Acidisarcina polymorpha: one gene and its partner. Each later gene encodes a partner of the first gene's protein in a complex. Links are inferred from orthologs where the notes say so. Each region holds a gene or a part of one and is shown in the gene's direction. Other genes may lie near its edges.

Region 1 (11,081 bases):
TGTCGTTTGGCGACTTCGGCCTCAAGGTCATGGAGTGTGGGTATATTACTGACCGCCAGATAGAGGCCAGCCGTATTGCGATGACCCGGTTTATCAAGCGTGGTGGCAAGATTTGGCTGCGGGTCTTCCCGGACAAACCGGTCACCAAGAAGCCGGCCGAAACCCGTATGGGTAAGGGTAAGGGCGCGCCCGATCATTGGGTCGCCGTCTGCCGCCCGGGCAAACTGCTCTTCGAGATGGAGGGCGTGTCGTCCGAGATGGCGCAAGAGGCGATGCGGCTCGCGGCCCACAAGCTTCCCTTGAAGACGAAGTTCGTGCAGCGTCATGATGCCAAGGTCGTTGCCGCGGCCAAGTAAGACGAGTGGTTCCGAGTAGTCGAGAAGTCAACGAGAGAGATACGAGATGGAAACCGAAAAGATCCGCAATCTGAGCGATGGGGAGTTGGTCGAGCAAGAGCGTCAAGCCGCCGAGCAGCTCTTCCGTCTGCGCTTTCAGATGAAACTGGGGCAGAACGAGGGTGTCAAGAAGGTTCGCGAGCTGCGCAAAGACGTGGCCCGCATCAAGACCATCGCCCGCGAACGCGCGTTGGGGTTGCACGGCGCCACGCCAAAGAGTGAACCCTCCTTGCCGCCGGCCAAGAGCAAGAAATCGAAGAAGGAGGCTCGCTAAGTTATGTCCGAAGAAAATGCAGGCACAGTCGCCACCAGCGCTGCCGCTCCTACCGAGAAGCAGGCCCGTCGCAACGAGAAGGTTGGCCAGGTCGTCTCGACCAAGATGCAGAAGACGATCGTCGTCGAGATCGAGATGCGCAAGGCCCATCCAAAGTACAAGCGCGTCATGAAGACCAACAAGAAGTTTTACGCGCACGACGAGCAGAACTCAGCCCGGGTTGGCGATATGGTCCGGATTCGAGAGACCCGCCCGTTGAGCAAGTTGAAGCGTTGGCAGTTGGAAGAGATTGTTCGGCGTTCCGCGCTGGCCCAGGCCGAAGATGCGGCCGCTGCGGCAAAGTTGGCTTAGCGATCGTTGCGGTAGGGTATAGGTTTCTGCGGTAACGCTGGCCAATAAGACCGGCGGTAGAGGGAGACGAAGATGGCAGTACAGATGAGGACCATGCTCGCGGTAGCCGATAACTCCGGCGCACGCAAGCTGCAAGTAATCCTTCCGCTGGGTGGGTCAAGCGGCAAGAAGGCCGGTCTTGGCGATGTAGTCACGGCGGCGGTGAAGGAAGCCTCTCCCGACGGGCAGGTCAAGAAGGGCAAAGTGGTGAAGGCCGTCATCGTCCGGACCCACAAAGAATATCGCCGCCGGGACGGGACCTACATCCGCTTCGACGAGAATGCCGCGGTGCTGATCAACGATGCCGGCGAGCCGGTAGGCACCCGCGTCTTCGGACCGGTGGCCCGTGAGCTCCGCGAAAAGAAGTTTTTGAAGATTGTTTCGCTCGCGCCGGAAGTCATCTAGGCCGCGCCGCAAGTGATCTAGCTTCGACGGATCCCGCTCTAGCAGCGGACCAGAGTAAAGGAAGAGTGATGCCGAGTTTGAATATACAGCGCAATGATCGGGTCCAGGTGATCGCAGGCAGCGACCGGGGGAAGCAGGGCCGTGTCCTGCGCGTCATTCCGGACAGCAACAAGGTGTTGGTCGAGCACGTTCACATCGTGAAGAAGAACGTTCGCCCGAATCCTCAGAAGAACATCAAAGGCGGCATCGCCGAGCAGGAGGCGGCTGTCCACGTCTCAAACGTTATGTTGATTTGCCCTAACTGCGGGCCGTCGCGAGTTGGACACAAGTTCGAGGGCGACAAGAAGGTTCGGGTCTGCAAGAAGTGCGATCAGGTCATTGAGACCAAGGGCAAAAAGAAGTAGGCCTGGCGCGGTCGCGAATAGGCGGCCTTGAGCACTCGACGTAGGGCTTGAGCACTTGACGTAATAGATGAATGCTTCACGCAACGGTAAAGGGCGAGTTCGGCCGAATCCGAGACCGTGAGAATGGAAGAGACAAGATGGCAGCGAGATTGAAAGAGAAGTATTTGAAGGAACTCAAGCCAGCGCTCCAGAAGGAGCTTGGTTTGGACAACCCCATGGCGGTGCCAAGACTCGAGAAGATCGTCGTCAATATGGGGCTTGGAGAGGCCACCCAGAACGCCAAGATGCTGGATCCGTTGGTGAACGACCTTGCACTGATTACCGGACAAAAGCCAGTAACCACCCGGGCGAAGAAGTCAATCGCCGCCTTCAAGCTGCGCGAAGGGATGCCGATCGGCGCTATGGTCACCTTGCGCGGAGACACGATGTACGAGTTTCTCGATCGCCTGGTTTCTGTGGCTCTGCCCCGCGTCAGAGATTTCAAGGGCGTCTCGACCAAGAGCTTCGATGGCCGAGGAAACTACACGATCGGCGTGCGGGACCAGCTGATCTTCGCCGAGATCGATTACTCCAAGGTGGATAAATTGAAGGGGATGAATATCACGATTGTGACCTCCGCCCCCGATGATAACTCGGCACGCGCCCTGCTACGGCAATTCGGCATTCCCTTTAGGGCGGCTGCGTAGCCAAAGCGTTTTACCGGGGCTACGTCGTATTTTGAACTAGGCGGAAACGCTGCAACTTTAGTTAAGAGGAAGCATGTCAACTACAGCGAAGAGGGTGAAGGACGCTCGTAAACCCAAGTTTTCATCGCGCCAGCATAACCGCTGCAAGCTTTGCGGCCGGCCGCGCGCATATATGCGCAAATTTGGATTGTGCCGCCTGTGCTTCCGGCAGCTGGCCTTGCGCGGCGATATTCCAGGCGTGACCAAGTCGTCCTGGTAGTGGTATCAGCGGTCCTGTATTAGGCGCCGCGGTTTGCACCATAGCGGTGCCAAAGACATTCCTGCTGGTTCTCCGTGCAAGCGAGCGCGGAGCGAACGAGGGATGAAGGAGAGACGATGAGTTTGACCGATCCAGTAGCAGATTTTCTGACCCGCATTCGCAACTCGATACGCGCCCGTCACCAGAAGCTCGATGTTCCCGCCTCGAAGCTCAAGACGGAGATAGCTCGCATCCTTAAAGAGGAGGGCTATATCGCCAACTACAAAGCAGCCGAGGAAGACGGACGGGCAGTACTTCGGGTCTATCTGAAGTATGGCGCGAACAACGAAGCAGCAATCCGCGATCTTGCCCGGGTCTCGCGTCCCGGATGCCGCGTCTATGTGGGCCGGGATGAGATTAAGCGTGTCCAAGGTGGTCTCGGAATCAGCATCATGACCACCCCGCGTGGCGTGATGACCGGCAGGCAGGCAAGGCGCGAGCGCGTAGGCGGCGAGATCCTCTGCGAAGTCTGGTGAGGACTAGCCGTCCAGGCGCACCGGCCTTCGGCGCAGTTGTTACTTAGTTTGGGATTGACGTGGCGGATAGCCACGGGCTGCAGTGGAACGAAGAGGTTGAAGCAAACGACCTCCGGGACTCGCAAGCCATGAAGGATTGAACTATGTCGCGTATAGGAAAGAAGCCGATTCCGTTGCCTGCCGGTGTCAAGTACGCCGTGCACGGAAACCTGATTGTGGTAGAAGGGCCGAAGGGCAAGGTCGAACAGCCTATTCCGATGGGCATCAAGCTCGAGACGAAAGATGGTTTCGTTTTGGCATCTCGGGATAACGATTCGCAGGCGGCCATTCACGGTCTGACCCGGGCTCTGGTATCGAACGCCATCGAAGGCGTGACCAAAGGCTGGTCGAAGGACCTCGACATCGTTGGGATTGGCTATCGTGTCGAGTTAAAGGGTAAGAACACCGTCGTCTTTACGCTCGGCTACTCGCATCCGATTGAGTTTGTTTTGCCGACCGGCATTACCGCCGTCATCGATCCGAAGCAGACCCGCATCACGGTAAGCGGCATAGATCGGCAGAAGGTCGGCCAGGTCGCGGCTGACATGCGTTCGCTGCGCAAGCCCGATCCTTACAAGAATAAGGGCGTGCGCTATGCCGACGAAAAGCTGAAGAAGAAGGTTGGCAAGACCGGTGCGAAGTAAGTAAGCGCCTGAGTCTAGGATTACCAGGCTAGACCGAACGGTGCCGTAGGGCGGCTCCGCTTTTAGGAAGGAAGACAAGAGAATGATTCCGCAGAGAAAAAGAAATGCGATCCGGCAGCGTGTGCACGACCGCATCCGGGCAAAGTTGGAGGGGACGACAGAACGTCCCCGACTGAACGTCTATCGGTCATTGAACCATATCTATGTGCAGGTCATCGATGACTCTCAGGGTGTAACCCTGGTTTCGGCATCGACGGTGCAGGCCAAGATCAAGACCGGCGGCAATGTCGCGGCTGCCAAGGAAGTCGGCAAGCTGGTCGCTGAGCGGGCGCAGGAGAAGGGCATTAAGAAGGTCGTCTTTGATCGGGGCGGCTACTTATATCATGGTCGAATCAAGGCGCTGGCCGATGCGGCCCGAGAGTCGGGATTAGAGTTTTAGTTATCGGGTTCGGCGCGGCGGGTGCCGGCCAGAAGGAATCAGGAAGCGAATGGCAATGCTTAAGAAAAAATTGGATGCCGGGCAATATAACCTGAAGGACCAGGTTGTCGCCATCAATCGTGTGACCAAGGTGGTCAAGGGCGGCAAAAATATGTCGTTCGCCGCGCTGGTCGTGATCGGCGATCCGTCGGCAGGGGTCGTCGGCTATGGATCCGGCAAGGCGAAGGAGGTCCCGCAGGCGATCCGCAAGGGTATCGAATCGGCGAAGAAGAACCTCCATCATGTCAACCTGACCGAGTCGACCATTCCCCACCAGGTGCTCGGACGCTATGGTTCAGGACAAGTGCTGTTGAAGCCGGCTCCCGATGGTACCGGTGTGATCGCGGGCGGCGCGGTCCGCGCCGTGATGACCTCGGCAGGCGTACAAAACGTACTTACCAAGAGCCTGGGGAGCGCCAATCCGCATAACGTGATCAAGGCGACCTTTGATGCCCTGATTCAGCTGCGCAATAAAGCCGATGTGGCGGCGATGCGCGGCAAGACAGTTGAGGAGCTATAGTCATGGCAGAGACGCCAGCAAAGGCAATGCTGAAGATCCAATATTTCCGTTCGATGATCTGCACTCCGGTTAAACACAAGAGTGTCGTCAAGGGGCTCGGATTTACCAGGCTGAACCAGATCGTCGAGCGCGAAGATACCCCCTCGGTGCGCGGTATGGTTAAAAGGATCCCGCACCTTGTCCGGATAGTAGAATAGGACTATCTGTAAGCAGTCAGTAAGTGAGCTAGCCAGCAAGTTCGCGGCAGAAGAGTGCCGCCAAAATCAAGCGAGTCGGTTGGATGAAAAGCCAGCCGGCGTTGAGCGAGGAATACAATGCCGACAAATCTGTCGAATTTAAGAGCGCCGAAGAAGGCGAACAGTAATAAGAAACGCGTGGGCCGCGGTATGGGTTCGGGCATGGGCAAGACCTCTTCACGCGGACATAAGGGACAGCGTTCGCGTTCCGGTTCGCGTATGATGCGGGGCTTTGAAGGCGGCCAGATGCCGCTTCACCGCCGTCTGCCTAAGCGTGGATTCACCAATATCTTCCGCACCGAATATACGGTTCTGAACCTTGACCGCATCGCCGAACTCGGCGAGCCCGAATTGACTGTCGAGAAGCTGGTTCAACATGGACTGCTGAAAAAGCGCAGTGAGCTGATCAAAGTCTTGGCGACCGGCGAATTGACTGCCGCCATTACCGTCTACGCGCACAAGTTTTCGAAGGCCGCGCAAGAGAAGATCGAGAAAGCCGGCGGTAAAGCCGTACTGATCGGTGAGATCGAAGTCTCGCCTGCTTAGTGGCCAAAGAGGTCCGGGGAAGTTCAAGATCGTAGCTGGAAGTGCCGATTTATGTTTGAGAAAATCGCAAATATCTTTAAGATCCCCGACCTCCGCAAACGGGTGTTATTCACCCTCGGGTTGCTGGCGGTTTACCGGCTAGGCAGCTTCATTTCAACTCCAGGGGTGAACCCGCAGGTGCTGGCGCAGTTCTTCAACCAGCAGGGCGGCAGCGCACTCGGGCTGGTGGACATGTTCAGCGGCGGCAACTTGCGCCGCCTGACCGTTTTTGCCCTCGGCATTATGCCGTACATCACCGCGTCGATCATCTTCCAGTTGCTGACGGTCGTCTATGAACCCCTGGCCAAGTTGCAGAAGGAAGGTGAGCTCGGGCGCCGCAAAATCACGCAGTGGACGCGTTATACCACCGTCATCCTGGCGATCTTCCAGTCCTTCGCCATTGCCGTTGCCCTGAACCGCGGTTCGGGCGGAGTTCCATTTGTCATCAATCCAGGCGCCGGTTTTATTTTGATGACAGTGCTGACTCTCACCACCGGCACGGCATTCATTATGTGGCTAGGCGAGCAGATCACCGACCGGGGCATCGGCAACGGCATGAGCCTGCTGATCTTTGCTGGCATTGTGGTCGGTCTACCGCGCGGGATTGCGGATCTGGTCGAGAAAGCGCGTACTCAGGCATTCGGACCATTCACCGTGCCCGCCTTGATCTTGCTGGTCGCTGCGATGGTGGCGATCGTGGCCTTCATTGTCTTTGTCGAGCGTAGCGAGCGCCGCATCCCGGTGCAGTACGCCAAGCGCATCGTAGGCCGCCGGTTGATGGGTGGCCAGTCGACCCACCTGCCGCTGAAGGTCAACTCTGGCGGCGTGATGCCAGTCATCTTCGCCGCCTCCGTTCTCTCCGCGCCCCTGCTCTTTGCGAACGTTGGCTTTGTTCGCAACAGCGGCTTTCTCACGAGGGTATTCGATGCGCTGCATCCGGGCGAGCCCTGGTATGAGCTGATCTACATCGGCGCAATCATTTTCTTTGCCTATTTCTATATTTCGATTGTCTTTCGCCCCGACGACATTGCTGACAACATGCGGAAGTACGGGGGATTCATTCCGGGCATCCGTCCCGGGAAGCGCACCTCCGACTTCATCAACGACGTGTTGACCCGCATCACCCTCGTCGGCGCAATTTACCTCATCATCATCTCCCTTGTCCCCCAGATCCTGATCAGCGGAATTCACCTGAATGATCTGTGGTTGATCGGGCCGTTCTTTGAGCGATTGCCAACCTGGGTCACGCACGGGCTCAACCTGAACTTCTATTTTGGAGGTACATCTCTGCTTATCGTGGTAGGCGTAGCCATGGATACAGCAAACCAGGTCGAGTCGCAATTGATCATGCGGCACTACGAAGGCTTTTCTCCGAAAAGTGGGCGGATACGCGGAAGGCGGGCGTGGTAGGTGGATACGCAGCTCACCGAAAGTGCGGTTGCGACCGCGTCCGGGACACCCTTTGTTCCCGGCCCCATCCTGCTGGTTGGACCTCCTGGAGTCGGTAAAGGGACCCAGGCCAAGGTCATCATGAGCGCCTGGCATGTTCCGCAGATCTCAACCGGCGACCTGCTCCGCGGCAACGTAAGCGCTGGAACGGAACTCGGTCTGCTGGCGAAGCAGGTCATGGGTCGAGGCGAGTTGGTCTCAGACGATCTGGTGAACCGGATGGTCGCCGTTCGTCTCCGCGAGCCTGACTGCGTTCAAGGTTTTGTCCTCGACGGTTTCCCCCGCACCATCGGGCAGGCCGCGTGGCTGGATACCTTTCTCGAGCGCGAGTGCCATACGCTGCCGGTGGTTGCCATTCAGTTGAAAGTCGATTACACTCATTTAGTGCGTCGAGTTACCGGTCGGCGCAATTGTCCAACCTGCGGAAGTATCTACAACGTCTACTTGCAGCCGCCGAAGACTGACGAGCTTTGCGATTTGGACGGCACTCCGCTGCAGCGGCGCTCAGACGACACCGAAGAAGTTTTCGCGGAGCGTCTTCGTAGTTACGAGGCGCAGACTGAACCGGTCGTTGCCCATTACCGCGCAATGAACCGGCTTGCTGATTTGGATGGAGATCAACCGGTAGATGCCGTGACTGCCGGAGTCCTAGCCGCAGTGAAGCGGTTAAGGGGCCGATAGAGCATGGCGATCATGATTAAAACGCTGCAGGAGATCGAGAAGATGCGCCGCAGCGGCGCGGTGGTTCGTGAGGTTCTGGATACGGTGCGCGGCGCGGTCAGGGCCGGTGCTACCACCCTGGATCTGGAAAAGGCAGCTGAGGCAAAGATTAAGGAACTGGGCGCGGTCGCTGCTTTTAAGGGCTATCGCGGTTATCCCTGCGTTCTCTGCACTTCGCTGAATGAAGAGGTCGTCCACGGTATCCCGTCAAAAAACCGGGTTCTGCGCGACGGAGACATTGTTTCAATCGATTGCGGCGTGGTCGTGGATGGATACTACGGTGACTCGGCAATCACAGTTGCTGTCGGCGAGCATGTCACTCCAGAGGTCAAGCGGCTGCTGGATGTGACCAAGGCGTCGCTTGAGAGTGCGATCGCGATCGTGAAGCCGGGAGCGACCCTTGGTGACATCGGTGCTGCCGTGCAGGAAGTTGTCGAGGCGGACGGCTTCAGCGTCGTCCGGGATTTTGTGGGCCATGGTATTGGCACCCACATGCACGAAGACCCGCAGGTTCCGAACTATGGGCGGCGGGGCCAGGGTACCAAGCTTCGTCAAGGAATGGTGCTGGCGATCGAGCCGATGGTCAATATTGGCGGGCCAGGCGTCCAGGTTTTGAAGGACGGTTGGACGGCAGTGACCGAGGATGGAAGTTTGAGCGCCCATTTTGAGCACACGGTGGCCGTGACTCAGCAGGGTGCAATGGTGTTGACGCAGTAGGTCGGGAGCCTTGCCTGCCGGATGAGCGCGGGCGGAAACAGGATAAGGTTTGTCGAAGGAAGATGCAATTGAAGTCATGGCGGTGGTCGTTGAAACCCTGCCGAATGCGATGTTCAAGGTGGAGCTCGAGAACAAGCACCAGGTGTTGGCGCATGTCTCTGGCAGGATGAGAAAAAACTTCATCCGTATCCTACCGGGCGACCGGGTGGCCATCGAGTTGAGTCCGTATGACCTAAATCGCGGACGGATCGTTTATCGCTATAAGTGAGTTGCAGGTCAGGAGCAGTAATGAAGGTTCGTGCATCGGTAAAGAAGATTTGTGATAAGTGCAAGGTCATTCACCGCCGCGGGGTGGTTCGTGTGATTTGCGAGAATGCCAAGCACAAACAGCGCCAGGGCTAATCTCCGGCGCCTCGTTTGTTGATGGTTCAACCAGGTGGGTCGAGCCGGAACGGCTGAAAGTAGCTGTCCGGCAGGGGCTAGTTAGCCGAAGTCAGGCTTGCGAAGAACCCCGACGCCTTCGAGAGAAGGCGGCGATCCACGAATCCGCCATTCCGAAGTCGGAAGGGCAATCCTCCTCGGCAGCAAGCTACCGGGGAGACATAGAAGAGGGTTAAGGTATGGCACGTGTTGCTGGAGTCGATCTGCCGCGTAATAAACAAGCGCGCATCGCACTCACTTACATTTTCGGGATTGGCAATCCTCGCGCCCTCCGCATCCTGACCGCTGCGAACGTTGATCCGTTCAAGAAGGTCCAGGATCTGGGTGAGGATGAGGTCAATCGCATCCGCCAGATTATCGAGGAAGAAGGCCAGGTCGAGGGCGACCTGCGCAAAGATATCTCGATGAACATCAAGCGGCTCATCGACATTCAGTCGTACCGTGGTCTTCGTCACCGCCGGAACTTGCCGACTCGTGGACAGCGCTCGCATACCAATGCGCGCACTCGCAAGGGTCCACGTAAGGGCACCATTACTGGCAAGAAGAAAGTGACGGGTAAATAACCATGGCCAAGCCAGCACAGAGCAGTGGCGGCAAGTCGGCCGCCGGCAAGAACAAGAAATTCAAGAAGCGCGAGCGCAAGAATGTTCCGTACGGTCTGGTCTACATTCAGGCGACGTTCAACAATACGATCGTGACCATTACCGACGGCCAGGGCAACACGTTGTCGTGGAAGAGCTCTGGATCGCTGGGCTTCCGCGGATCGCGAAAGGGAACTCCGTTCGCGGCCCAGCAAGCGGCGATCAATGCGGCCAACATGGCCCGCGATCATGGTCTGCGCTCGGTCGATGTCCGGGTCTCCGGGCCGGGTTCGGGGCGTGAATCCGCGGTACGTGCACTTGCAGCGGCAGGCCTCGATGTCCGCTCCATTCGCGACGTTACGCCGATCCCGCACAACGGCTGCCGGCCACCTAAGCGGAGACGTGTCTGATGCCGCTCGAGATGCGCACCCGCTGCGAACGCTGCGGAGCGCCTCTCGACTTGCGAAGTGAAGCTTTTATTTGTAGCTATGAATGTACTTTTTGTGCCGAGTGCGCCGCCAGCCTGAATGCCCGATGTACGAATTGTGGCGACCAACTGCTGCAGCGCCCGAAGCGACTAAATGAAGCGTGTGGATGCGGACGATAGCGTCAACATCAGCGACACGCTCAGTAGCAGGATAAGAACGTTGGACCGGGACGAAGGACGATCGATCCGCAAGGGTCGTGGCATCTGTAAACCGGTCGGCCTCTGAATAAGGAGATTTGAATTGGCACGTTATACCGGACCAGTCTGCCGCCTTTGCCGTCGCGAGGGCATGAAGCTTTTCCTGAAAGGGCCGAAGTGCTTTACCGACAAATGCCCGATCGAGAAGCGTAATTTCGCCCCCGGCCAGCACGGCCGCGATCGTAAAGCCAAAATCGTAGGTTACGGCTTGCAGCTTCGTGAGAAGCAGAAGGCAAAACGTATCTACTTCACCCTCGAAGGCCAGTTCCGCGCTTACTACGAGAAGGCATCGCGCACTCCCGGCGTGACCGGTGAACTGCTCTTGCAGCAGCTGGAGCGGCGTCTGGATAACGTCGCCTTCCGTCTCGGCTATGCCAGCTCGCGTCGCCAGGCGAGGCAGATCGTTCGCCATGGCCACGTTGAAGTGAATGGCCGCAAGGTGAATATTCCTTCGTATCAAGTGAACGTTGGCGACGAGATCAGGGTACGCGAGTCGAGCAAGAATCTGACCGTGGTCGAGGTGGCCCGCGAATTTGCCAGCCATCAACACTCTCCGGCCTGGCTGCAGATCGATGCGGCCAACCTTTCCGGCAAAATCGTCGCGCTGCCGAAGCGCGAAGATGTCAACCTGCCGGTGAACGAGCAGTTGATCGTCGAA
Region 2 (11,231 bases), 2.9 Mb from region 1 along the record:
TTTTGATCTGGACTTTTCGTGCGACCAAGGGTCGGCATCTGGCCCGTATTACTGCCGTTGCCTCAACCTTGCTCTTGCTCAACGAGGCCTTTCTGGGAGCCTTGCTCGTCAAGCTCGGGTACGTGGTCAACAACCAGTCGCTCGGCCGGTTCATCGTGCTCCCGATTCACCTGGCGAACACCCTCCTGCTGCTCGGCGCGCTGACGCTGACCGCCCATTTCCTCAGCCGCGACTCCGGATTCATGGACGGTAGCGTGGAATATCGCTACTTTGGCTTGACCCTCATCGGTCTGGGATCCACGATTGCCGTGGGTGTGACCGGCTCGCTGGCTGCGCTCGGCGATACGCTCTTCCCGAATGCCACATTCGCTCAGGACTTTGCGCAGTCCAGCCCCTGGATCCTGCGCCTACGCTGGATGCATCCTGCCGCCAGCCTGCTGGCCGGCATCTTTGTCCTGGGACTTATCTGGGCAAGCAGCGCCCGAGGCTCGGCTACAAATCGGCAACTTGCCAACACGGTCATCGGCTTGCTGCTCTTTCAATTCGCCTTGGGCGGGCTCGATGTGCTGCTTCGGGCACCGACGTGGATGCAAATCCTGCATCTGCTGGGCGCAGACGTTTTCTGGGCTACACTCGTCGTACTGACTGCGAGACTCAGCGTCGTACCGTTGGGTTGTCCGGGATCTACTTGCCGACTCCGCGCAGGCCGGTGATTCGGGTGATTAGCTCAATCCGCTGGAACGATAGCTCACGCCGCTTGGTGTAAGCCTTTGTCCCGATTCCAAACGGTTTCTGCGATAGAACTTCACCCTGCAAAGTGGACACTCCCAGGGGTAGCATCCAAAATGGGGCATGATCCGGCGCGCAATCCAGCTTTCCCGGGGTAATCTGCTAGGCTCGGCGAAGCTGCATTTCGGACAAGCCCGATTCACTAAGGTCAAAGTCACATCCTTCGAGTGCATTCACTCTACAAAGAATTCAGATAAGAGTCTTACAGGGAACAACCCCTAGTGAGAAAAATTCTGCCCGCGAATGATACCGCAGGAGCGAGAAGATCGACAGCCTCTCGAAATTCTCAACACACCCGGGAAATTACCACCAACAATTTTTAACACAAGAAAACAAGGATTGTCCGGAAGATCGAAGGGATAGATCCAGAAGCGCTATACAATTACGCCCGATTCAGCACAGCTAAGAAGCTAGCGCCACCAGCAAGTCATTGGAGGCCAATGAGTTAGCCGCCCTGACAGAGCGCACCAGGGCAATCTTACTCTTGCCGCCCCCCTGATAAGGAATCCGCACCTCACTTGATTACGTGGAACGTTCGGGTCCACCGAGTCTCATCGAAGAAGTGAATTAACTCATGAAGACTCGCTCCTGCTCGCTGCGAGAGCGGCACTTCTTCCGTTCCAGATTCCGGAATAACAATCGACCAGTAGACGAAAAGTGGATGCCCGATGATGTTCTCTCGCGGGACAAACCCCCAGTAGCGGCTGTCCATGCTCTTCGTCCGATTGTCCCCCATGACAAAATACTTTCCCGGAGGGACAACCACATCACCATCTTCAATGTATGTGGGCAGCATCAGCGACCAGACGGCTGTGACTCCTGGCTCGGTTGAAGGAGCGACCGCGGGGAAGTCGTTGATGTAGGGATCGTAGTTGGCAAAAGTCGGCTTGGCAGCTTGAGGCTCTGTCTGGGCAACTCCGTTCAGGTAAACGGTGCCATTTCGGAGATGAAGGCGGTCGCCAGGAACTCCAATGACACGTTTCACTAAGAAGATATGTTCGCCATTCGTCTCTTCCGTAGGTTTGTAAAAGACCACGACATCTCCACGGCGGACCTCGCGATAGGGCAAGAAGCTGGCCCAGGTGGAAGGCGGAGCCAAGGCCTCGCGTTCGACAACTACATGGTCGCCGGCGAGCAGCGTACTTGCCATGGACGATGATGGGATCATGAAATTCTGAAAGATAAAGGTAAGGGCGAATAGTCCTACTGCGAGGACGCTAAAAACTGAAGCGATTCCATCGAGAAACGTCTCGCGAGAGGAGTGTTTCTCATTCAACAGCTTGGCACCCATGGATTCGGTCCTTTTCGAGTATCGCCTGCAATTGTAATCTCCGGCGGAAGACGTTGACGATTGCCGGGCAAGCCCCGCCTTGTCCTGCCGAACCTGTGCATTGCACAAGTCAGGCAAGTAAAGGCGGCGTCCGAAGGCCAACAAAACCGAGCATTCAAGCGTCTTACCATGGCAAACGACGAATCGTTCATTGCCATTGCAAAAAACCTGGTCGGCCTGCTAAACAGCCGCGATAAGAGGGAACCGCCATGAGTGACACCATTCTGAGTGATAGGGAGTTATCCAACTCCGCATACAGCCATATCATCCAAGCGCCAATCGAGAAGATCGACATCGCCGCATGGCTATTCAAATTGCCCGAGGCGGAGTACCAACGCTGCTGCCCGCCCGATCACATCTCCTGCGGCACCACATCAACTGACGACGGCACCCCCATGTCGATCAACGTCGAGATGATTGGGAAGACTCTGATGATCCAGCACTATGTGGCGGAGGTGGCGACACCGGCGCTGTGCCGCATGGTCTCTGTCTCCGATGCCTTCACTCCCAACGGCCGTACACGTGTGCAGGTGATCTGGACCCTCAGCGCTAAGCGTATCGATGACCTCACCTGCGAATATACGAACAGCGTGCAGGCACACCCGACAGCGGAATTCATGGAGTTCATCGCCAGCCACAAGATAAGCTTTGAGGAAGCAGCCGCAGGCAGGCAGCGCGATGGTGGAGATCACAACCGCCGCGAGACGCCTCTTTTCGCGGCCAGCATCGAGCGAAAGGCGCTGGCCGGTCACTCGTAGAGTTCTCGTCGCTTGGGCAGGGCTGCTACTTACTGTATTCGTCCCTTAGCTTGGTCTGTCGCGACTGCATCGGAATCGCATGGCCCTCGATATAGATTTGCTTGACATCGGTGCGGACGTCGAGCGGGTCTCCGTTGGCGATCACAATGTTGGCCGTCTTGCCCACATCGAGCGAGCCGAGCTTGTCGGCGACGCCCCAGATTTCGGCTGGATTTAACGTAATGGCCTTCAGCGCTTCGTCGTAGGGCAAGCCGTAGGCGACAGCATAGCCGGCCGCGTAGGGAAGGTTGCGTTCGAAGCCGCCCGGGCTCCCGCTGTTCGCGCTGCCCGCGGAGGAGAAGGCGATCTTCACGCCCCGTTTGTACAATTCGGCAGGCAGCGTGTAGACGGAGTCGTAGCGTTCGTTGGCGGAGGGGAAGTCGTAGATCGGTCCGACGATCACCGGCACCTTATAGGCTGCTATTTTGTCGAGAATCTCCTGCCCATGCGTAACGTGATTGAGAACGACCTTCAGGTGGAACTCTTGTGCGATCTGCATCGCAACTTCAATTTCGTAGCTTTCATACGCGCCGAGGACGACCGGTCGTTCGCCGCGTAGATAAGGAAGCAGCGCTTCCGACTTGAGGTCCATCTTGGGCGGTGTGGGCGCGTAGTCCTTCTTCTCGCCTTTTTGCCATTTCTCGAGCTTGGCCTGATATTCACTCTTACTGGCGGCGTAGGCCTGGGCGTCGATGAACGTCTGCCGGAGCTGTGTGGCCAGACCCATGCGGGTGCTGGGGAATTTGCGATCCTTGCCGCGGCGGCGCTGCTCGCCGGAAAAATTCATGGCAAGCGCGACATCCTTGGCGAGTATCATCTGATCGCGATCACGACCCGCTAGCTGAATGAAGATGTCCTGGCCAGGAAGCGTATCGTCTGAAGCGGGAGCGACGATGGCGTTCGTGATGCCGTTGATCCGGTCGACAGGGATGCGCTCGGTCTCGGCATGAAAGGCGTCGGAGACATGCATGTTTGGGAAGATCTCTTCGCTGGTCTCGACCAGATCGTTGCTGGCCTCGTCGGCTTCGATTTCAGACAGGCCAAGATTCGTTTCGGAGTCGATCAATCCGGGATAGACCGTCATCCCCTTAGCATCGACAATCTGTGCGCCGGAAGGAATGCTCACCGTTGAAGCGGCGCCGACAGCAGCGATCTTTCCGCCGGAGAGAACGACAGTCCCGTTTTCGATGACGCCATGGCTGATCGTAAGAAGTTTGCCGCCAGTGATGGCAACGATAGGAGCGGGAGTGCCGAGGTCGGTGGGCGCGACCGCTTGCCCGAAAGCGACGAGTGCAGAGAACGCAATACCCATTCCCGCTAGCTTTGCGCCAAAATAGCCAGGAACGAAGTTGTCGTGAAACGCCATTTCAAAACCCTTTCGGCGAAGTTACCAGCCCCTTCATTCTAGGAAGACAACTCGAAATCAAACCCCTTCGACCAGGATGGCACGATAGATTGCGCCATTGTGCCGATGCTTGCGGACCTCGCGGTACTCCTGACTCTCGTACCAGGCCTTCGCCGCCTCGACGGTTGGAAATTCCGCAATCACCACGCCTTCAGTCGGCTCGCCCTCAAGCACCTCGTGTTTGCCGTAGGCGGCAAGCACCTTAATGTCATGGCCTACGAAGGTCGAGGCGACCTTGTCCGTATAGGCTGCCATCTCGGCGGCGTCCAGCGTCTTTTCCTTGTTGAAGACGATGTATCCCTTCATGACCTCTCCTCTCCATCAACTGCATCAATTGCCTTGTTTGCTGCTCGAGACCTCATCCTCATCGTCGCCGCCGAAGCCGCCGGAGTCGTGCATCACCCCATTGAAATGAGTGGTGCCGAAGCCGGGCAGGCTGCTGTCGAAAAACAGATCGCCATCGATGTAGACCTTCTCGGTGCGTGCATAAATGGAGAGCGGATCCATGTTCCAGACCACAAGGTCGGCGTCTTTTCCGACATCAATCGAGCCCACGCGGTCGTCGACACCGATGATCCACGCCGCATTGAGTGTGACCATCTTGAGCGCTTCTTCCTCCGTCGCCCCGCCGTACCGGACCATCTTGCCGGCCTCCTGGTTGAGCCGGCGAATGTAGTCGTTCGAGTCGCTCTTCAGAGCCACCCGCACACCTTGCCGCATCGACATCACGGCATTCCACGGAATCGCGTCCCAGGCTTCGTCCTTGTATCCCCACCAATCCGCGAAGGTGGCGATAGCGGTGCCGTCCGCCGCGATCGTCGGGGCGACCTTGTACATTTCTAAAGCATGGTGAAAGGCGCGAATCTTGTAACCATACTGCTTGGCGATCGCCTCTTCAGTGAGGAATTCGTCGGCGCGGTAGCAATGAATCTGGACATAGAGCTTACCGCGCAAGACATCGGCCAGGGCCTCGAGCTTGAGATCAACACCAGGCTTCTCGGCTTCCTTGTCCCCCTTGGCAACCTTCGCGTTGTAAGCGTCCCATTTGGCCATGTAGGCCTTGGCGTCTTCAAAGGACTGGCGCATCACCTCAAAGTTCCCCATGCGCGTCGATGGTAGCTGGTTACGGCTGCCGTAAACCCGCTTGGGATTTTCGCCGCTGGCAAATTTGATAGAGCGCGGTGCGTTGGGAAAAATCATGGCATCGCGGGAGAGCCCAAACTTGTTCTTGATAACCACCGCCTGCCCGCCGATCATGTTTGCCGATCCATGCAGGAGCAGCTCTGTAGTGACGCCGCCAGCCAGGGCCTGGTAGAGGGCCTTGTCCCGGTTATCGAATGCATCGATCATCATCATGCTGGGCGTGACCGGGCTGGTGGCCTCGTTGACATCGCTATCGAGCGCGGAGTGGGAGTGCGGATCGATAATTCCCGGGGTCAGAAATTTGCCGCTCGCATCGACTTTGACGGCGTCGGCTGGAGCGGCAACGCTGGCGCCGACTCCGGCGATCTTGCCGTCATGGATCCACACGCTGGCATGTTCGAGGGTACCGTGGGTCACAGTCATCACTGTCGCGTTCGAAATCACCATATCTTTAGGCGACGAAGGCGAGGCAGTCTGGGCAAAAGCAGCCGCCGCAAGAAACGACACAGTTACAGCAGATACAACGCGCCTCGTCAACAGCATGAACATTGGCCTCGATCCGATATCAGTGTGTGAATAGGAAGCGGAAAGTCAAGTGTATCGGAAAGATAGATTTCAGGCTTCATCAACCCGCCGCATGAAGTTAGTTCCTTCTGCACACCTAAGGGAGAACAGCGAGTTCGCCTACTCTTATGAACTAGCACCTTGAGAGAGCGCCATCCTGGATTGACCACGACCCCAAATTCCAATAAACTTAAGGTTTGCGCGGCATGAAAGAAGATGTCTATCTGCGCGCATTCCATTTCCAGCACCCTTTACCGGGTTAGATAAGGATTTATCAAGATGGCGAACCATGTATCTTCGCTCAAGCGCGCCCGTCAGACCGAAAAGAAAACAGCCGTGAACCGTGCCAACCGGAGCCGCGTCCGTGGCAGCCTGCGCAGCTTGCGCGAGGCGATCGCGAAGGGCGACCACACCGCCGCGCAGGAGCAGCTGCGGCTGACCACCTCGGCGCTCGACAAGAGCGTGCAGAAGGGCATTCTGCATGACAACACCGCGTCGCGGTACAAGAGCCGGCTGAATGCGCGGGTCAAGGCGTTGCTCGTCAAAGCTGCTTAATAAGGCTGCCTGCGAACCACCGTGTCAGCTGTGAGCTTGGTAAAGGGCTCATGTCCGGCAGCGTCACCGGCGTTCGACAACTGATTCCGGAATTCATCGCTCCCGATCTGACGGCCATTGCGTCCGCACTGGATTCGGTGCAGTGGCAGCTGGCCGCCTGGGACGGGGCCCGTCGTCGTCTTTGAAAGCAGATGGCGTCCCTCGAGCCAAAGATCTCAACAAGCAAACGCGCGGCCCGGTCAACAACGGCGCTGCCTGCAAGTGTTGCTTCGCAGTGCGAGCTGGGGACGCTAGCGCTTCAGCCACTGCTTCCGCTCCTCCGGCGAAAACCGCTCAATCGCATACCGCAAGGTCGTCCGCGGCATCTTCGCCGCATACTTTTCGAGAAATTGGATCAGCTCTTCTCGCGAGACCTTTCCGGCTTCGCGAAGGATCCATCCCGTAGCCTTGTGAATGAGCGGCTCTTTGTCGTTGAAGAGCCGCTTGGCGATGCGGAAGCTGTCTTTGATTTCTCCGTGGCGCACCAGACCAAGGGTCGCGACCATGGCGATCCGCCTCTCCCACAGCATGGACGAGGCTGCCAGCCGATCGAGAACGGCCCGCGGCCGCGTCCTGAGGTGCTCGCCGACGATGTATGGGGCGGAGGTGTCGACCAGGTCCCAGTTGTTCGCCCGGCGCGTATTCTGCAGGTAAAAATCATAAATCTGCTGGCGTAGCATCTCGTCGCCTCGTTCGTATTGCACAACCAGGATCTCGAGCGCGGCGAAGCGATGTTCGTGAATAGGCGAGGCGAGCAGCTTCTCTATCTCCGCGAGCGGCAGGTGAGTATAGCGGAGGGCTATTTTTCGCGCGATGGGAACGGTGATACCGAGAAAGATGTCGCCTTCCCCGTACTCCCCCTTGCCGGTTTTGAAAAACCAGGCATGACTCTGTGCTTTGCGCTCATCGGCGACCGCTTCAAGCTCCCGCAGCAGGGCCAGCCGAGTTTGCGGCTTCGCTTCACTTTTGGCGGTGGCCGGCATCTCGACTCAAACCTCTCTCCTAACTGTTGTCTCACGAGTCATCCCGAGCGTTGAGGAAACTTAGGAAAATGCGTCTTCTGTGCAAGGCGGGGCGCGCGCACTGGCGCATCCCCAGTGTGCGGGACCATGCTTTCCACTTCCACCGCATGGTTTCCACACCAGGCTCTTTGGAGAGACTGTGCAGAACTTGGGAAACTCGGCGGTTCCGTGAGAGACCGGCCCCGACTTTCCTGATTGTGCTTTTTGAGAGGACAGGATTTCTAAATCCGGGCCATAGACTAGCAGCGCCGTGGCATGGGTTTTGGGCTCGGTTTCCACTTATCCACGGCTAACTATTACTGCTACTGGTTTCAATAAGACTTTAAGAACAGTCTTAAAAGCAGTCGTTCTTGGGACGGAGACGGTGACTGCCGCCGGCATAGAGAACGGCGCTTCCATCCATCCCGATCCAGGAAAACTCATTTCCTGTTCTGACCTTGACTTCCACCGGAATGACCAGTTTTCCGCAGGGCCGGCCATCAAAATTCTCACTAGAATGAGGGCAGTAGCAGTCTGCCATAAACACCAGTGTGCCTTTTCGGCTGTAGTGGTGTAGAGTGTGGCAAACCGACAAGAGGGGGCGATGCACTATGCCGGGCTTAGAGTTGGAGCAGGAGAAGCCGCTGGTGGCTAGCGGAGCCATGGAGATCAGCGTCAGTCGCGCTGAGTTGCTGCGCGAACTGACCGCGACCCAAAGTGTGGTGGAGCGGAAAACGACCATACCCATCCTGTCGAATTTCCTTATCGAAGCCGCTGACGACCGGCTGACGATTACCGCCACCGACCTCGACCAGAGCATCAAGACTTCCTGTGCGGCAAAGGTCAAGAAGCCAGGCGCGTGCACGATTCCTGCGCGCAAACTCTACGACTACATCAAGCTGCTCGGCGATGGCGACATCTCGATCAAGCTGATGGACAACCACTGGGTACAGATCCGCTCGGGACGATCGAACACCAAGATGGTCGGTATGGCGCGCGCGAATTTTCCCCAGGTTCCAGCCTTTCCTGAGGCAGGCGTCACCAAGATTCCCTCGGCATCGCTTAAGAACATGATCGGCAAGACGATCTTTGCGATTTCGAACGAAGAGTCGCGCTACACGCTCAACGGAGCGCTGCTGATCCTGAAGGCGGAGAGCCTGGCGATGGTGGCGACGGATGGCCACCGGCTGGCGCATGTGGAGAAGACGGGCGAGTCGCTGGCGAATATCAGCGGCGAGAAGCGGACGCTGATTCCGCGCAAAGCTTTATCGGAGCTGCAATCGCTGCTCTCGAACAGCGATGCCGAGTTCGTCGATTTCTCGGATGACGACCATACCTTGTTCTTCAAAGTTGGGCATCGGACACTGACTTCGCGCAAGCTGACTGGCCAGTTCCCTAACTACGAAGCGGTGTTGCCACGGGACAATAACAAATTCGTGGTGGTGCGCAGCGAAGATTTAATGGCTTCGATCCAGCGGGTTGCGCAGTTTGCGGACGAACGTTCGGGCGCGGTGAAGATGCGGTTGGAGCAGAATGAGCTAAAAATATCCTCCTCCTCGACCGACTCGGGCGAATCTGAAGACACCATCGAGACGCCCTACAACTTCGATGCGATTGTAGTCGGCTTCAATTCTTCCTACCTGATCGACTTCTTGAGAGCGGTCGGGAATGCCGGCGAAGTGCGGCTCGAATTCAAAGACGCGCAGTCTGCGGGGCAGGTTCGTCCCGAGGATGCCGATGATGAATACCGCTACCGTTACATCATCATGCCGATGCGGATCTGAGAGAGTTTTGGAAGCTAGACAACAAATGCCGCGGAGATTCTCCGCGGCATTTCTGTTGTCTAGCGGTTTAGTTGATAGGTAGTTTAGTTCACCGTAAAGGTAGAAGCGGCGTTGCTGTCGCCCGCTCCCGAGGCGTGAACGCGCAGTTCCCCACTGGTCGCCCCCTTGGGAATGATGACCCTCAGCGCGGTGTTCGACTGCGTCCCCGTAAACGGCACGGTGACGTTGTTGAGGGTCACCAAACCTTGTCCCTGAGGATCCATGAGGGCGGTGCCGGTTACGGTGACGACAGTTCCCGCGGGGCCGCTGGTGGGCGAGATCCTGGTGATCACCGGGTCGGGGTAGACGACGAAGCCGAAGCCGTTGCTGGTATTGCCGGCGACGGTCACGACGACATCGCCGGTGGTGGCCCGCGCGGGGACCGTGGTGGTGATGCTGGTGTTCGACCAGGTCATGGTGTAGAAGGACGTTGACGAAGCCGGAACGCCGTTGAAGGTGAGCGTGCTGTTGCCCTGAGTGGCGCCGAGATTCGTCCCGTTGACGGTGACGACTGCGCCGTAGGCCCCGTATTTACGGCTGATGCTGGTAAGCGTCGGCGCAGGCGAGGTGGAGGGCAGCACCTGAATCGAGCCCATCATGCCGAGATCTTCGTGCGAGAGGATGTGGCAGTGATAGACGAAGGTGCCGACGATATCAGGATCAGAAAAGTCCATCAGCAGGGTCACGCTTGGGTAGGCGCCCGAACCGCTCCAGTGGGGCACGTTGATGGTGTCGCGCTCGGTATAGTCGGTGACCGGGCTCCCATTGATGGCGAGGGTGCGGAAGTGGATCTGATGGATGTGGAAGGCGTGATCCATCAGTGAATGATTGCTGATCGTCCACTGCTCGACGGTGCCCGCGTGGACGGTGATGTTGGGCGGTCCATCCATGCTGAAGGGCGCAGGTGTCTGACCGGCGACGGTGATATAGAACTGGCTGAAATCGGATTTGATCGAGAAGTAGAGGTTGCGCTGCACTGTCGCCGCGGCCGAATCTAACGCCTTGAAGCGCAAAGGCGGCAGCGAATGGTTAACGGCCGGGATGGTGACCGGTGTGCCGGAGGTTCGAGGAAGGCCGCCATCGCTGGTCGAAGCGCTGGCCACGATATTGGCCAGCGGCCGGCCCGGGTCGGCATCGCCTTGAGGACCGTTGTTCCACGTTTGCGCAATCAACTGGGCGCCCTGTCCGGCGTTGGGAGTGACTAAGATGAACTCGACCCGGGCGCCGGGCGGCAGCACGACATTCTGGGCCGAAAGAGTGGTTGGGTTCCCGCTGCCGTCAGTCACCGGCACGCCGTCGGTGGCGACAATCTGCAGGGTGGGATGCGTGGCGCCGATGTTGACTTCAAGATTAATGAGCGAATTAGCCGAAGTATTCGCAACTCTCCAGAATTCCTTGGTAGCTGGCGGAGTCTGAATGACACCGGGCGTGTACTTGGGATAGTTGACGGGCACGTAGTTGAGCGAGAGGTCATCACCCGGCTGGGCGCCGGAGATCTTCTGTTCGGCGGAGGTAAGCGCCTGATCGCGAATCACCAGGATGCGTTCCGGCAGGCCGGCCACCGCGGAATTGAAGTTCTGGATTCCCTCAACGATGATTATCCCGGTCGCGCCCCCCAGCACCTGGCTCTGGCTGAATCCGTGCGGATGAGGGTGGTACCAGTACATCCCGGAAGGCTCATTCGCGGGAATCTGGACGGTGTAGTCGAAGCTGGCTCCTGGCTGAATGATGGTGTGGATGACCTCATCCTGGTGACATGCCGGTGATACGTTCAAGCCGTGAAAA

Evidence for each region.
Region 2: rpsM (region 1) and rpsT share a complex: the UniProt entries of both Bacillus subtilis proteins name them as parts of the 30S ribosomal subunit. The link is inferred for Acidisarcina polymorpha from one-to-one orthologs.

Annotation. Positions count from the first base shown.
Region 1 is NZ_CP030840.1:5,269,186-5,280,266, forward strand. The notes cover bases 8,232-11,028. They hold rpsM (30S ribosomal protein S13), read left to right. Parts: upstream 8,232-9,336; coding sequence 9,337-9,720; downstream 9,721-11,028. Other genes in these bases: map (type I methionyl aminopeptidase), read left to right, coding at 8,232-8,716; infA (translation initiation factor IF-1), read left to right, coding at 8,766-8,984; rpmJ (50S ribosomal protein L36), read left to right, coding at 9,005-9,118; rpsK (30S ribosomal protein S11), read left to right, coding at 9,723-10,148; ACPOL_RS36500 (DUF1272 domain-containing protein), read left to right, coding at 10,160-10,345. Also shown: rplP (50S ribosomal protein L16), read left to right, coding at 1-356; rpmC (50S ribosomal protein L29), read left to right, coding at 403-669; rpsQ (30S ribosomal protein S17), read left to right, coding at 673-1,020; rplN (50S ribosomal protein L14), read left to right, coding at 1,093-1,464; rplX (50S ribosomal protein L24), read left to right, coding at 1,533-1,868; rplE (50S ribosomal protein L5), read left to right, coding at 2,006-2,554; ACPOL_RS22385 (type Z 30S ribosomal protein S14), read left to right, coding at 2,628-2,813; rpsH (30S ribosomal protein S8), read left to right, coding at 2,930-3,328; rplF (50S ribosomal protein L6), read left to right, coding at 3,472-4,011; rplR (50S ribosomal protein L18), read left to right, coding at 4,094-4,450; rpsE (30S ribosomal protein S5), read left to right, coding at 4,500-5,009; rpmD (50S ribosomal protein L30), read left to right, coding at 5,012-5,206; rplO (50S ribosomal protein L15), read left to right, coding at 5,324-5,791; preprotein translocase subunit SecY, read left to right, coding at 5,843-7,240; ACPOL_RS22425 (adenylate kinase), read left to right, coding at 7,241-7,960; more of map, read left to right, coding at 7,964-8,231; more of rpsD, read left to right, coding at 11,029-11,081. UniProt on the Bacillus subtilis protein: Located at the top of the head of the 30S subunit, it contacts several helices of the 16S rRNA.
Region 2 is NZ_CP030840.1:2,400,202-2,411,432, reverse strand. Bases 4,999-7,945 are described here. They hold rpsT (30S ribosomal protein S20), read left to right. Parts: upstream 4,999-6,307; coding sequence 6,308-6,583; downstream 6,584-7,945. Other genes in these bases: ACPOL_RS10410 (DNA alkylation repair protein), read right to left, coding at 6,874-7,605; ACPOL_RS35455 (hypothetical protein), read left to right, coding at 6,634-6,768; ACPOL_RS10420 (amidohydrolase), read right to left, coding at 4,999-6,007. Also shown: ACPOL_RS10450 (COX15/CtaA family protein), read left to right, coding at 1-713; lepB (signal peptidase I), read right to left, coding at 1,304-2,080; ACPOL_RS10435 (hypothetical protein), read left to right, coding at 2,329-2,877; ACPOL_RS10430 (amidohydrolase family protein), read right to left, coding at 2,903-4,282; ACPOL_RS10425 (DUF1330 domain-containing protein), read right to left, coding at 4,340-4,627; more of ACPOL_RS10420, read right to left, coding at 4,652-4,998; dnaN (DNA polymerase III subunit beta), read left to right, coding at 8,235-9,407; ACPOL_RS10395 (multicopper oxidase domain-containing protein), read right to left, coding at 9,491-11,231. UniProt on the Bacillus subtilis protein: Binds directly to 16S ribosomal RNA.